Regions from separate parts of the Lactobacillus isalae genome, predicted to be linked through region 1. Evidence: a T-box and tRNA genes for the amino acid it is inferred to sense, from the RefSeq annotation. Region 1 holds a T-box; the other regions hold tRNA genes.
What was found. A T-box is a leader RNA that pairs with one kind of tRNA and senses whether it is charged. The one in region 1 lies ahead of leuS (leucine--tRNA ligase), so its partner is inferred to be a tRNA-Leu.
Positions count from the first base shown of each region.

Region 1 (5,121 bases):
CGCAAAACATGGTGGAGTTAATCCTCTTTCGTGTAATTCAAGGATTAGGTTCTGGTGCAGTTCAGCCTGTAGCAGTTACAATTATTGCTGATCTTTATACGCTTGAAAAAAGAGCGAAGATGCTAGGATTAAACTCTGGTTTTTGGGGCGTAGCTTCAGTAATTGCACCTTTACTAGGTGGTTTTATTGTGCAGCATTTGTCATGGCATTGGATTTTTTATATCAACGTACCATTAGGTATCTTAGCTTTTCTTTTGGTTGTTTTCTTCTTAAGAGAAAAGAAAACTAGCAGCAATTCAACCTTAGATTTAAAAGGAACGACTTGTTTAGTAATCTTTTTGCTGTCATTAATGATATTTTTACAGGAGCTGGAAAAGGGTCTTAATTTACTATTGCTAGCTTTGTTAATTATCATCATTGCCTCAGCTATTGTCTTTTTTAAGACTGAAAAGAAGGCAAAAGATCCAATCATGCCACTTGACATGTTAAGCAGTAAAGAATTTACAATGATCAACTTGATTACGCTTCTTATTTCTGGTGTGGTTATTGGGTTTGAATTTTATATTCCAACTTGGATGCAAGGAATAAATGCAACAAGCGCTTCTGTTGCTGGTTTTGCAGTGACACCTAGTTCTTTAATGTGGATTGTAGGATCATTTTTGATTGGTGGCATGTTAGGGCGCTGGGGAATAAAGAAAACATATGATTATATGTTGCTTATTTTGGTAGTAGCTGATTTAGCCTTAATTATGGTTCCAATTTATACTTCATTTTGGGTATTTTGTATAATTGCAGCCTTTAATGGGACAGCTTTTGGAGCTATTACTACAGCTTCTCAAGTTCGCTCTCAGGTTTTGGTAGGGCGCGATAAGATTGGCGTTGCTACTAGTTTTAATACTTTAATGAAGTATTTAGGACAAACTATGATGGTTTCGATCTATGGTATTACTTTCAATATGGTCGTGGCTAAGCAATTAGCACATCATCCAAATTTAACCCAAAAGATGATGAATGATATTGTTTCTGCTGATAAGGCTAAACATTTGGCAGCTAACTTAATACCTGGCTTAAGACAAGTATTATTAAGTGGTTTGAAGTCTGTTTATGTAGTTTCTTTAGTGGTGATCATCTTATCTTTGATTCTTAACCAACTGTATAAACAAAAGAAAATTGTTGAATAAAAACAAAAACGCTAACTGAGCTAATTAACTCAGTTAGCGTTTTTAATTATGTTTCTTTAAGTAAGAATGATAGAGAATAGAAAAGCCAAGTAAAACAAAGGTAGTTCCTTCTAACCATCCACCAACTACATCAGAAGGGTAATGAACATGGCAGAAGATTCGAGTATAGCCAATAAACAATGGAAAGATAATCCAAATAATAATTAGTATAGTACGCCAAAACTTATTTTTGACTAATAAGATGGTCAGGATAATTAAAATACCAAAGAATGTGGCGCTACCGACAGAGTGTCCAGAGGGAAAACTGTAGCCGTCAGCAAAAACTAGATGGTGAACTAGAGGACGGTGGCGTTCAACAGCATGCTTTGTAATCCAGTTATAACCATTGGCACAGATCATTAATCCAGCTGAAAAGAAAGCATAGGCAAATTTTCTGGCAAGAAGTAATCCAATAAATAAAACAATTGTAGCTATTGTTAAGGTACTAGTATTCCCAATTACAGTCAATTTAGTGGCAATTGCTACGTTAACTGGATTATTATTAGAAACAAGGTGAATAATAGCTTGGTCAAAAGAATGAATAAATGGATTCTTATATATGACTAAGAGTGCCCAGCTTACATAAAGTATTAAAAAAATAAATCCTGGAATTAGTGTATCGTGGATAACTAGATTATCATGTTTCTTTTTCAAAAAAATTTCTCCCCTTGTAATTTCTAGTAGATGTGGTAAATTATAATCATTATCCATAAAAAAATAAAGACTAGGGAGTAGTAGCAAATCATAATTGTTTTTAGAGATGAGCTGGTTAGGTGCAAAGCTTAACAATTGTGTTGTGAACTTACCCTGATGAATAAGTCTATCGTTTGCTTTCCGCGTTAAGGGGCATGAGTGTCACACGTAATGTTGTGTGGAACTTAGGTGGTAACGCGAAATTAACTTCGTCCTATGATTTTTTAATCATAGGGCGTTTTTTAGTTTTAAGGAGAGATTTAGGTGTACAATCACAAAACCGTAGAAAAAAAGTGGCAAAAATATTGGGCAGAGCATGATACTTTTAAGACAGGAACTGATCCTAAGAAGAAGAACTACTATGCTTTAGATATGTTCCCATTTCCATCAGGTAAAGGTCTTCATGTAGGGCACCCAGAAGGCTATACTGCAACAGATATCATGTCTAGAATGAAGCGTGCACAAGGCTATAATGTGCTTCATCCAATGGGTTGGGATGCTTTTGGTTTGCCAACTGAGCAATATGCTTTAAAGACAGGTGAAGATCCAGAAAAAGTTACTAAAGAAAATATTGCTAATTTCAAAAAGCAACTTAATAAACTTGGTTTCTCATATGATTGGGACCGTGAAGTAACGACTTCTGACCCTAATTACTACAAGTGGACTCAATGGGTCTTTGAACAAATGTATAAAAAAGGCCTAGCTTATGAGGCGGAAGTACCTGTTAACTGGTCACCAGACTTAGGTACAGTTGTTGCTAATGAAGAAATCGTTGATGGCAAGACTGAACGTGGTGGATATCCAGTTTACCGCCGTAATATGCGTCAATGGATGCTTAAAATGACTGCTTATGCTGATCGTTTACTTGAAGATTTAGATGATTTAGATTGGCCAGAACCAGTTAAAGAAATGCAGCGTAACTGGATTGGCCGTTCAGAAGGTGCACAAGTTACTTTTAAGGTTAAGGATAGCGATAAGACTTTTGATGTCTTTACTACTCGTCCTGATACCTTATTTGGTGTTAGCTACACAGTTCTTGCTCCAGAAAGTAAATTAGTTCAAGAAATCACTACTCCGGAACAAAAAGAAGCAGTTAATGCTTATATTAAGAAAATTGAATCAAAGTCAGATCTTGAAAGAACAGACCTTAATAAAGATAAAACTGGCGTGTTTACTGGTGCTTATGCAATTAATCCGGTAAATGGTGAAGAAGTGCCAATTTGGATTTCCGATTATGTTTTAGCTAGTTACGGAACTGGTGCGGTAATGGGTGTACCTTCCGGTGACCAGCGAGACTATGAATTTGCTAAAAAATTCGGTCTAACTATTACTCCAGTTATTGACGGAGGTAATTTAGATAAAGAAGCCTATGGTGGTGATGGTCCGCACATCAATTCCGAATTTTTAAATGGTTTAAATATTGAAGAAGCCAAAAAGAAAATGATTGAATGGCTTGAAGATCACAAGGTGGGTCAAAAGAAAGTTAACTATAAACTTCGTGATTGGGACTTTTCTCGTCAACGTTACTGGGGTGAACCAATTCCTGTTATTCATTGGGAAGATGGCACTACTTCATTAGTTCCTGAAGATGAATTACCACTTCGTTTGCCACATGCAACTGATATTAAGCCATCTGGTACTCCAGAAAGTCCACTTGCTAATTTGACCGACTGGGTAAATGTTGTTGATAAAAATGGTCGAAAAGGTAAGCGAGAAACTAATACTATGCCTAACTGGGCTGGATCTTCTTGGTATTACTTACGCTATATTGATCCGCACAATGATAAAGAATTAGCTGACTATGATTTACTTAAAAAGTGGCTTCCAGTTGATCTTTATATTGGTGGTGCAGAACATGCAGTTCGCCATCTTCTATATGCTAGATTTTGGCATAAGGTTCTTTATGATTTGGGTGTTGTACCAACTAAAGAACCATTCCAAAAATTATATAATCAAGGTTTAATCTTGAAGAATCACGAAAAGATGTCTAAGTCTAAGGGAAACGTAGTTAACCCGGATGAAGTAATTGATGAGTATGGTGCAGATTCTCTTAGAATGTATGAAATGTTCATGGGACCATTAGATGCATCTATTGATTGGGATGATAACGGTCCTGCATCTACCAAGAAGTTCTTGGATCGTGTATGGCGCTTATTTGTTAATGATCTTGATTTAAACGCAATTCCTCAAGAAAAGATTGTTGATAAAAATGACGGTGAACTTGATAAGGTTTATGCTGAAACCGTTAAGAAAGTTACTGAAGACTTTGAAGCTCTACACTTCAATACTGCAATTAGTCAAATGATGGTATTTATGAATGCTGCACAAAAAGCTAAGACTATTCCACGTGAATATGCAGAAGGTTTTGTAAAACTTCTCGCACCAGTTGCACCACACATGATGGAAGAAATTTGGTCTATTTTTGGTCATGATGAATCAATTACTTATGCTAAATGGCCAGAATATGATCCCGCAAAATTAGTTGAATCAACAGTTGAAATTATGGTTCAAGTCAACGGTAAGCTTCGTGGTAAATTTAAGGCTGCTAAAGATGCTGCTAAAGATGATTTAGAAAAAGAAGCTCTTTCTCTTGACCATGTTCAAAAATTCTTGGATGGAAAAGATGTTAAGAAAGTGATCGTTATTCCAAATAAGATTGTCAACATTGTTGCTAAGTAATTTAAGTTTTTCCTAAATAATTAATATTTGTAAATACTGTTTACATTAATGAGTAATATATAATTCAGACGCTTAACTGGATATAGGGAAAATTTATTTTTATGGAAAATAATACTAAAAATACTAAAGAGACAATGGTCAAAGGCTCCGCTTGGATGACCTTTGGTTCAATTGTGTCACGAATTTTAGGGGCATTGTACATTATTCCATGGTATGCCTGGATGGGAAGCCATGGGAATATTGCTAATGCACTAACAGCGAAAAGTTATAATATTTATAGCTTATTTATCATTATTTCTACTGCTGGTATTCCGGGTGCGGTTGCTAAACAAGTAGCGAAATATAATGCGTTAAATGAATATGACATTGGGCGCAAGCTGTTTAGACGTGGCTTAATTTTGATGGCAATTTTTGGTGTGATTTGTGCTGCAATAATGTATTTTGGAGCTCCAATTTTGGCTACTGATGATATCATGGGGGCAATTTTACATGGGGCAGAGAGTGATCCGCGTCAAGTTGCCGTAATGAG
Region 1 is NZ_OX443569.1:126,455-131,575, forward strand. Features, by position in the region: gene QM512_RS00610 (MDR family MFS transporter) at 1-1,181, shown strand, start outside; gene QM512_RS00615 (phosphatase PAP2 family protein) at 1,224-1,931, opposite strand; T-box leader at 1,932-2,133, shown strand; gene leuS (leucine--tRNA ligase) at 2,178-4,592, shown strand; gene QM512_RS00625 (putative polysaccharide biosynthesis protein) at 4,694-5,121, shown strand, end outside.

Region 2 (5,121 bases), 980 kb from region 1:
GTTAATCTTTTGATATTCTTTCTTAACATCGTCAGAAAGTGGTTGACCTGAATTTTGAGCAGCCAAAATTTGTTGTTGAAGTTTATCCATTCTTTGGTAAAGGTCCAAGCTTTCTGGATTATTCTTTAAGTTTTCAAGAGATTTCTTTAAATCCTTGAATTGTTCAGTTTCTTGTAAGTCTTTTGCCAATTGGTTGGCATTATCATAAATATTAACCATTTTAAAATTAAACTCCTTTATTTTTACTGACCTAAAAGTCCTTTAAGATTATTATACCATTCGTTAAACTTAGACCCAGTATCATTGATCCCTTTTTGTACTTGTTTTCCAATATTACCAAGCCAATCTGAATTTGCCCCTGTATCTTGCGAAATTTGCTGAGCACTCTTTTCTTTAAACTGCGTTTGTGAAGTATATGGCAGCAAGCGTTCAAGCTCAGATTTATAAAGGTGCGTAATTCCTGTTTCAGAAATTCCTTCCATATAGTGATTTTGATCAGTCTTATCAAAACCAACCCAAGTTGATAAAACAACATCTGGAGTATAACCAACAATCCATTGGTCTTTTGTACCAAATCCATAACTATCTGGTACTTCTGTGGAACCAGTTTTACCAGCTACTCTAAAGCTTGCAGGTTGTGCTGATCTACCTGTACCAGATGTAAACACTCCCAAGAGCATTGAAGTCATTTCTTTAGCTGTATTAGTCGAAATAATTCGGTGATTACCAGGATTCTTATTTTGGGCAATTACATTTCCGCTAGCATCAGTAATCTTAGTAATACAGTAAGACTGATTTGGTAAGTTTCCTTCATTAGCAAAAGCGCTATATGCTCTTGCCATTTGCATTGGAGAAACTCCAGTCGACAAACCACCCAAGGCTAAGGCTAAGTTTTGATCACTCTTATTAACATGGATACCAAAGTTTTCAACAGATTGAACACCCTTGCTGACACCAATTTTGTCTAATAACCAAACAGCTGGCACGTTTTTACTTTGTGCTAGAGCTTCATACATTGGAATCTTATTCGAGTATTGATTATCAACGTTTTTTGGTTCATAACCATTCTTACCAAATTTTTGTAATTTATTAGAAAGCTCAGAATCATAATGATAGCCGTTTTGAAGAGCCGGTGAATAGACAGCAAGTGGTTTCATAGTTGAGCCTGGTTGTCGCTTCATCTGTGTTGCACGGTTATAGCCACGGAAAACATGCTGTCCTCTTCCTCCAACGATTGCCCGAACAGCTCCACTCTTTGGATCCATCGCAACACTTGCTCCTTGGACTTTAGTACCATCACTTGCGTTTGGTGGAAAATTCCAACTTTCTTCAAAACTATCTTGCAAGGCACTTTGATAACCTGTATCAAGAGTTGTATAAATCTTCAAGCCCTTGTTCATTACATCTTCTTCTTTTAAGCCGTAACGATCAATTGCTTCATCAACGACTGCATCAAAGAAGTAAGGATAACGATACCCATCTTCTTGAGAAAATGTATCATCTAAAGTTAATGTAGTTTTTTTAGCATTATCAGCTTGCGTCTGCGAAATTTTGCCAGTATCAGCCATTAAGCCTAATACTACATTGCGTCGTGAAATTGCATTGTCCATATGATCAATCGGATTATAGTAGCTTGGACTTCGAAGCATTCCGGCAATTGTTGCAGCTTCACCTACAGTTACGTCACTTGCGTTTTTACCAAAATAGCGCCTTGCTGCATCTTGAACGCCCCAAACGCCATTGCCAAAGTAAGCATTGTTCAAGTACATTGTCAGAATATCTTTTTTAGAATAAACACGATTAATCTCGATTGCAAAAAATAATTCTTCTAACTTTCTAGAAAAAGTTTGCTTTTGCGTTAGTAAAGCATTCTTAGCCAGCTGCTGCGTTAAAGTCGATCCACCACCGACAATTCCGCGATGAATTAGACTGCTTACCGCAGCACGCGCCATCCCTTTCACACTAAAACCAGGATTTTTATAAAATGTCCTATCTTCAGTTGCAATGACAGCATCTTGAATATAAGGCGAAATCTGACTTAACTCAACAAAAGAACCCTTTTGAGAATAGAGCGAACCTGCCTTTTGATTTTTATTATCATAAATAGTAGTTGTAGTAGAAAGCGATGCCTTCATGTTAGAGATGTTTGAAGTTTTTACCTTAACGGTATAATAAGTACAAACGAATAAACAACACGACAGCAATATTAAAATTAACCAACGCCAAATTTGAAAGCGATGGTTGAAGTTTTTAATCGCTAAATGAACGCGATGCCAAAACTCGTGATTTTGGGAATGCATATAATTAAAACTCCCTTTTCATCAATAAACCTAATATGACGATTTTAGCATATCTTTATTTGAAAAATAGTATTTTAAAAGTTAAAAATTAGATAAGGTGAAAAAGATGACTATATACCATTATTCTCTTAAATATCCCACTAATTTAAAACCAATAAGCGTTGATGACTTAATGCGTAAGCTCCTGATTCCAAGAAAATGGCGTCATTTTTTACGTACTGAAAATAAAATCCTGATTAATAACAAATACTTGCCAATTAATTTTCTAATAAAACCAGGTGATAAAATTGATATTTATCTTGAGCATGTTGAAAGTGATCAACAAACTTATCCAGCTAGTGGAAATTTACCCCAAATTGTTTACGAAGATCCAGATATTCTAGTAATTAATAAGCCTGCTGGACAAAAAACACATCCGAATTTATATGAAAAAGATACTGCATTAAATGATTGCGCTACTTACTTAGGCTATAGTCCTTTTATTGTTCATAGACTTGATATGCTTACAAATGGTCTATTACTAGTAGCTAAAAATCCAGCCGTTGTTCCAATCTTAAATCGGCAATTAACTAATAAAACATTGCATCGAGAATACTTAGCCTGGGTAAATAAATCTAGCAAGTTGAAGCAAAGTGGTACTATTTCTCTTCCAATTAGTCACGACCCAAATGATCAAAGAAAAAGGATGGTGCACCCCGACGGTCAAAAGGCTATTACTCATTACGAAATAGTTAAAGAATATGAAAATAAGGTATTGGTAAAACTTACTCTCGAAACTGGGCGTACACATCAAATTAGAGTTCACTTAGCAGCACTTGATGCTCCAATTATTGGAGATCCACTATATAATCCAGATTATCAAAATGGAGAGAAATTACAGTTAACTGCTTATCAACTCACATTTATGAGACCTTTTAAGTTTGAAAGTAAAACTGTTAAATTGAGATAAAAATAAAAGAGATATGCAAATTGCATACCTCTTTTTCATGTGCCTCAAACAGGAGTCGAACCTGCACTCACTTGCGTGAACAGCGACCTGAACGCTGCGCGTCTGCCAATTCCGCCATTGAGGCAACCTTTACAACATATCTATCATACCAAAAAGTTAACAAGGTTGGAAAGAAAAATCTTAATTAATAAGGCAAGATAATTTATTTTTCTCATCTTATTACATATTCTAAATTTCCAGTTTCATCAATAAAAATAAAATTTATGATATTCTCGGTGGTTTGTATAGCCTCGTCAATCTCAGAAAAATGATCATTCCAGTAATTTTTGTAACAAAGGAATAAGCTTGTATATTGTTTTCTAACCATATCTTCATTACAGATCAAGATTATTTAATTGAAACTTTCTGATAATCGTTCATCTATCTGCGTTCATAAACTACATCGACAATCCCATTATAATTTCTGGTATTAATGTATTAATGAGCTTAAGCTTTTGTTCTTGGCAACTCTCTCCAAAGAGACGCAATCCCTTACCTAATAAAGTCGGAACAATAGAAATATAATATTTATCAATTAAGTCATTTCTAATTAATTGCTGAATAAGATTAGCTTCACCACAAATCCAGATATCTTTGCCATCTTGTTGCTTCAACCTGTTGATCAAATCAACTGGATTTTCATCTGTAAATTTAATATCATCAGTAGATTTTTCTTGATGATAAGTAAAAACATATGTCGTCATTCCAGCATATACCCAATTATTCGGAGAAAGTTCAGTAGCAACTTGATGATATGTATTCCATCCCATTAAAACGATATCAATATCTTTAATAAATTCAGAATATGTATTTATATTTTTTCATGATCGCCTTGACCAGAAATCCAGTCAACTCCGCCTTTAGTATCAGCTATATAACCATCAAGACTCATCGCAATAAATAAACTTACTTTTCTCATTTTACTTTCTTAATGTCCTGTCGTTAATTTTATTTCTATCATACTAATAACAATTAAACAATAAATACCTAAGTTACTGATGAAAAGTGATATAAAAATACGACTACTTCAATATACTTAGTTGCCAAAATCATATCAGCAATAATAGCAACTAAATAATTTAGAATTAAAAATCCTTTACTCATTTTTATGATAATTACCCATACAACTTAAAGAAATTTATGACATTATCAAATAAATTTATAACATATTTTTTCTTATAAAATAAAAACCAAATAATAATTACTTGATTGTCTCAGTGATAAATTAGGAATTTTAGCAATCTTTTAATTAAAATCAAACTTAAAAAAATTTTGTCAAAAAAAGAATCAAACAACTTTTTTTAACTGCTTGATTCCTCATTAAAATCATAATTGATTTACTGCACCAAAATCTAATAGGCTTTTTAATTTACGCTTTACAAATATCTTTATACTTATATCAATATAGCTTTACTTTAAATCTAACTTTCGCAAAATCTCATCATAAACTTTATCAGCCCCTATACCTGTTAAAATTGGTAACCCACTAATTACCTTATCTTTTACATCATCAGGAACTACAGTTGTGCTTACAAATGCATCATAATCATCAACATTATTAATTTGTTCAGCAATATTTCCTTTTAACAATTTTACCTTATCTAAAACATCCTTCGATTCTAAAAAGTCACGAATTTTCCCCTCTACCACTGTAGATGTAGCGACTCCACTACCACAAACAACCATTAAAGTTTTCATAATAAATTCTCCTTGTAAAATATCTCTTATAATGTATTTTCATTTTTGGCTTTATGAAATTTATTAAACCAAATCATAAAACCGAGAGTTACTATTCCAATCAAGCCAATTCCGCCCCAGGTCATTAATTTTCCA
Region 2 is NZ_OX443569.1:1,263,425-1,268,545, forward strand. Features, by position in the region: gene QM512_RS06230 (YlbF family regulator) at 1-219, opposite strand, end outside; gene QM512_RS06235 (PBP1A family penicillin-binding protein) at 243-2,300, opposite strand; gene QM512_RS06240 (RluA family pseudouridine synthase) at 2,407-3,249, shown strand; tRNA gene QM512_RS06245 (tRNA-Leu) at 3,290-3,373, opposite strand; gene QM512_RS06250 (dihydrofolate reductase family protein) at 3,687-4,058, opposite strand; gene QM512_RS06255 (dihydrofolate reductase family protein) at 4,100-4,207, opposite strand; gene QM512_RS06260 (PTS sugar transporter subunit IIB) at 4,699-4,986, opposite strand; gene QM512_RS06265 (PTS galactitol transporter subunit IIC) at 5,013-5,121, opposite strand, start outside.
Region 2: it encodes a tRNA-Leu, which carries the amino acid that the T-box ahead of leuS (leucine--tRNA ligase) is inferred to sense. The anticodon was not compared.

Region 3 (5,121 bases), 900 kb from region 1:
ATGAAAAGTTGACATCCAAACGCTATCAGCAGCTGGTCCTAAAAGCTTTTGAACACGCTCTTTCATTTCAGTTGCAGCCTTATTAGTAAAAGTAATGGCTAAGACATTCCATGGGGCAACGCCCTTTTCTTCAATTAAATAGGCAATTCGACGTGTTAAAACTGATGTTTTTCCACTACCAGCTCCGGCAACTACTAAAAGTGGACCTTCAGTACACTGCACAGCTTTTTTCTGCTGAGGATTTAATCCTGCAAGAATTGTTTCTTCGCTCATTGCTTCTCCCTTTTCTGATAACTTAAACACTAAAATAGACTTGTCTATTATAACAAAAAACGACGATAGCTTTTAACCTAACTATCATCGTTTTGGAATTAATCATATTGCGTTAAATTAAACTCTTTAATTAAATCAATTAGCTTTTTAGCATAACCTGGATCAGTCGCATAGCCATCTGTCTCTAGAGCTTGCGCTTGACTAGCATAATCCTTAGCAGCTAAAACATGCTGATATTGATTTCTGTTCCAAGTAGTACCATTTACGAATAAACGGGTATGGGCTTGAATTGATTCTTCATAAGAATTATAAACTTGAAACCGGCCCGTCACAGTCTCCCAATGATCATTAACATATTCAGAAGTTGTTAATTCTCGACTAGTATTGGGATCAGTTCCCTTGACGCCAAATAAATTATTATACTTTCTAGAAAGTTCACTTTGACCAAAGTTACTCTCCAAACATGCCTGAGCAATTGTTACGCTAGGAAATAAACCATAGGGCTTATCTGCCCTTTGAGCAATTGGAGCTACTACTTTAATAAACTTTTCTTTACTTTGAAGAGCGCGTTCTTTTTCTAGTTGCGCCTGCCTCAACTGTTCATTAACTACAATTTCATGACGCCAGTACAAAAAGCCTGATAAGATGATTACTAAAGTAAAGCAAATAGCAAATGCTCTTGCAATTACGTATTGAATATTTTTTTGACGGCGTCTACGTGGCATCTTAACTCATCTTCCTTTTCATTACTTGCTTTAAAGGCATTGCAATTGCTGGAGTAAGAACAGCAGTAAAGATTGCTTCTACAACACCATTAACGCCTAAAACACTTAATAAAATTGCAATTAAAGGAGCAGAATTTTGAGTTTGACCTAAACTTTGCAGTAAAGTAGCTGGATTATTCATGAACCACAAGCTAGTGATGCTAATTACCAGTAAGGTATTAGCAAGCGAAGTACATAAGCCGGCAATTGTATAAACAACTGTCTTTTGAAGCCTTGATTCATCTTTTGCGGCTTGACCAATCATACCAGCAATAAAACCGGCAGCTGTACGTGGAACTAATGCAATAAAAATATTTCGGAACAAAAGCATGCTGACAATATCGCCAGGTTGCGTATAAGCAACAAATAAACTTAATAAACCCCAAAATAAACCAATTGATGCACCAAAGCCTGGCCCCATTAAACAACCTGCTAAAGCAACTGTTAAAGGTATCGTTGTAATTGAAGGCAAGCCCGGTAAAATCCGAATATAGCCAATATAAGGAACAAAAGTCTGAACCAAAATAATTGCAACAAAAATAGCACTAATGGCAATTCTAAAAGTCTTTTTATTAATCATAGTCTTTCCTACTTTATTAATTATAACTTTAACAAAAAAGGAAGCCGCATGTGCGACTTCCTTTTCTTAGTGGTGCGGGCGAGAAGACTCGAACTTCCACGATCTAAAAGCGATCACAAGATCCTTAGTCTTGCGCGTCTGCCATTCCGCCACGCCCGCGGTACTTAACTAATATACCAAATAATTTTTCTTTTAGCAAATGGAAATTCAAATTTTTTATTTATTTTTTCGAATTAATTTTAATCTTCCTCCGCACCGTCCGCAACGATATTTTCTGGTATTTACTCTGCGAACACGCGGATACCGAAAATGGCAATTTTCGCATTCATAAAGATAATTGCGAGTCTGCCGACGCCTTAAACCAATATCAGGCGTATACCTACTGCCTCCAACATAGGCAAGTAAATTTTTAAAATCACGCTTGCGATGCTGATAACCTCGCCCTGCTAAGTGTAAATGATAATGCGTCAACTCATGTTTAATTATTCCTATTAAATCTGCGCGATATTTTTCATCTAAAAAATGACCATTAATATCAATATGATGGTCATTTAGAAAATATCTTCCTCCAGTTGTTGTCATTCGATTATTAATCTTAACTTCATGTCTAAATGGAGCATGGAAATATTTTAAAGAAATTTCTTCTACTAATTTTTGTAAGTCTGTTTGATTCATTTTCGAATTAATTTTTGATATAAACTAGCCTGCCTTGGAGAAGATATTCTTCTCTTTAGACCTGTTACAATTTTTTGCTTTACTGTCTGCTGTCCATCTATCCAAGTACCAGTAAATAAATGAATTGAATACGAGTCTTTACTTGGATTACATAAAAAGCCATCTGGATAAACATGAACTCCGTCTTTTAAAAGTTGCTCTCTATTGCCTGTTTTTAAGTCGTATTTTTCTTTTAAGATATCAGTTACAGACAAACTGTTTACGCCAGCCATTTGATTATTTTTGTCAAAAGTAAACTCTCTATCCTGGTAGTAATCGAGAATGTCTTTGATAAAGGGATGATGTACTTCTGCACCAAAAATAGCAGCTGATAAGTAGTCGTTGTTTTCAAAGCCGATAAAAGCTTGATTACTTAAAAGTGGATCTAATTTTTTAAGAACTCTAACGTCTGTATCTAAGTAAATTCCGCCTTGCTCATAAATCGCACGAGCCCGGATATAATCAGACACAAAAGCCCATTTTTTAGCCTGGTACGCTTCTTCAAGATAACAATTCTCATGCATATCAAAGTTATCTTCATTCCACTCAATAATTTCATAGTCAGGCAATTTCTTTTTCCAAGTTGCAAGACATTCCTCAATTAATGGCGACTTAGGATTATGCCCTACCCAGACGTAATGAATTTTTTTAGGGATCATCTTTTTACCTTTCTAAAAAATCGTGTCATAAAGTCCATAATATCTTGATTAAAGTCTAACTTCATCATAAACATAATTCCAGCATAAATAATTAACATCAAAATTGATTTAACTGTCATGTTCAAAAAACTTGAACTAATTAGGTTAGGCATGAGCATCCCTGCAATCAACGTAATCATTCCAATCAAGAAATATTTTGGTACGTCGCTAAATGCATCTTTAAAATTATAGTCATCTCTTACAATCCAAAGTCGTAAAATTAAGACTACAAACTCTGTAATCAAAATTGCCACGGTTGCCCCGCTAGCTCCATATGGCCGATCAAGCAAGGCTGCTAAAACAACCTCAATAATTGCTCCAATAACTACTGGAATCGCATATTCCTTGTCTCTCCGATTAGCTAGCGCAAATTGGTTAGCAAATACCCCACCCATCGGAATCATAATGATTGTTAATGCAAAGAAGAACATCAAAGGCGTCATGGGGATAAACTTCTTACCAAAGAAGAATGGCACGAATTGCTTGGTATTAGCCATAACAATGACTGCAAATAAGGTTCCAAGCATTGTGGTTGCTTCAAGTGACTTCTTTAAGACAACTTTCTGCGTCTCCTTTTCTTCGCTAGCCATTTTCGGCATGATAACTAAAGAAATACTAGTAATTACTCCTAAGATCATATTAGAAATTCGTTGCGAATTATCATAAAAAGCAACTTGGGTAGAATTGCTAAAAAAGCCTAGGATTGGTTTATCTAGCGATGTATAAATCTGCGTTGCTATCTGGGGAATCATTAATGTAACGATTGAGACAATAGTTGTCTTGTATTTATAAAAATGACCTACTGGCTTTCCTACATACCTATGTATATCAAGCCAAAAGACAAAAGATCCCAGCATTGTCGAAACTGACATAATTAAAAAGTACTTCCAAAGATCAGCTGGCGATTTAATTAATAGTAAAATCAAAACCACACTAGCTAATTTAACGGCAGTATTTTTTAACACTACTCGGCCAAAGTCAGCTAAGCCTTGAAAGAACCAAGAAATATCAACTTGAGCCGAGATTAAATACGGAACCATTAAGATCAAATAATTCCAATACTGAATATGAAAAATATTAGTAATCAGTAATGTAATTAGAATGGTCACTAAACCAGCAATTGCCTGAAAGTACCATAAGCCCCAGAAGGCTTCAGTTAACTCTTGCGGGGTACCATAAGTTCTAGTTCGAGAAACTGTTCGAATTCCAATGTAAGAAACTGACAAGGTACAAAATACCATCAGAAACTGCACAGTATTATTTACACTGCCATAAATACCATAAGTCTTAGGTCCTAAAACTCGAGATAGATATGGAACTGTAATTAGCGGCACTAAAACTAAAAAGATTTGATAGACCGCATTATATAGAATATTAAGAAAAGTTCGTTTCACTACTTTTTCCTCTAAAATTTCTTTGTCATGTAATTAAAGATAGGCTCACAAGAACCAATATCATCAGTTTCATCAATTAAACTCCGCCAATAAAAACGTTGTTCTTTGTATTGATCATCGTCAAGATACTTCAAAACTTGCAGAAGTTCTTTTTGTGAGTTAACACAAGGCCCAGGTGTAACATCTTCATACGGGCTTAATAATAAGCCACGGACCTTTTCGTATTGCTTTAGATAATTGGTAATGAAAATGATTGGCTTGTCTAAGTACAAGTAGTCAAAATAAATTGACGAAAAATCAGTAATTAGGAAGTCAGTATTTCCTAATAGTTCGTATAAATCGAGATCATTTTCAAATAAATAATCATTATTTAAGAAGGCAATATTTGAAAACTGACTGTTAAAATTCTCAAACATTCGCATTTCATAAGGATGAAGCTTCACAATTAAATATCGATGATTTACCTTTAAAGCATCATTTAACTTATATGGATCAAAATCTATAAATGCAAAGTAGTTACCCTGCTTTATTTTTTTCATAACAAACTGATCTTCTAATTCATAGCGGAAAGTTGGCATATAGATTCCTATTTGAGCTTGATCATCCCTAGTTTTAAACAAATCTGCTAGTAATTTTTCTTTAGAGATTGCTGGATGATTAATGTAATCAATTCTAGGGAAACCAAGCTTTTGATATTT
Region 3 is NZ_OX443569.1:1,344,405-1,349,525, forward strand. Features, by position in the region: gene pcrA (DNA helicase PcrA) at 1-273, opposite strand, end outside; gene QM512_RS06500 (glycoside hydrolase family 73 protein) at 372-998, opposite strand; gene QM512_RS06505 (ECF transporter S component) at 1,000-1,617, opposite strand; tRNA gene QM512_RS06510 (tRNA-Leu) at 1,688-1,776, opposite strand; gene QM512_RS06515 (SprT family protein) at 1,834-2,292, opposite strand; gene QM512_RS06520 (glycosyltransferase family 32 protein) at 2,289-2,990, opposite strand; gene QM512_RS06525 (oligosaccharide flippase family protein) at 2,987-4,423, opposite strand; gene QM512_RS06530 (CDP-glycerol glycerophosphotransferase family protein) at 4,435-5,121, opposite strand, start outside.
Region 3: it encodes a tRNA-Leu, which carries the amino acid that the T-box ahead of leuS (leucine--tRNA ligase) is inferred to sense. The anticodon was not compared.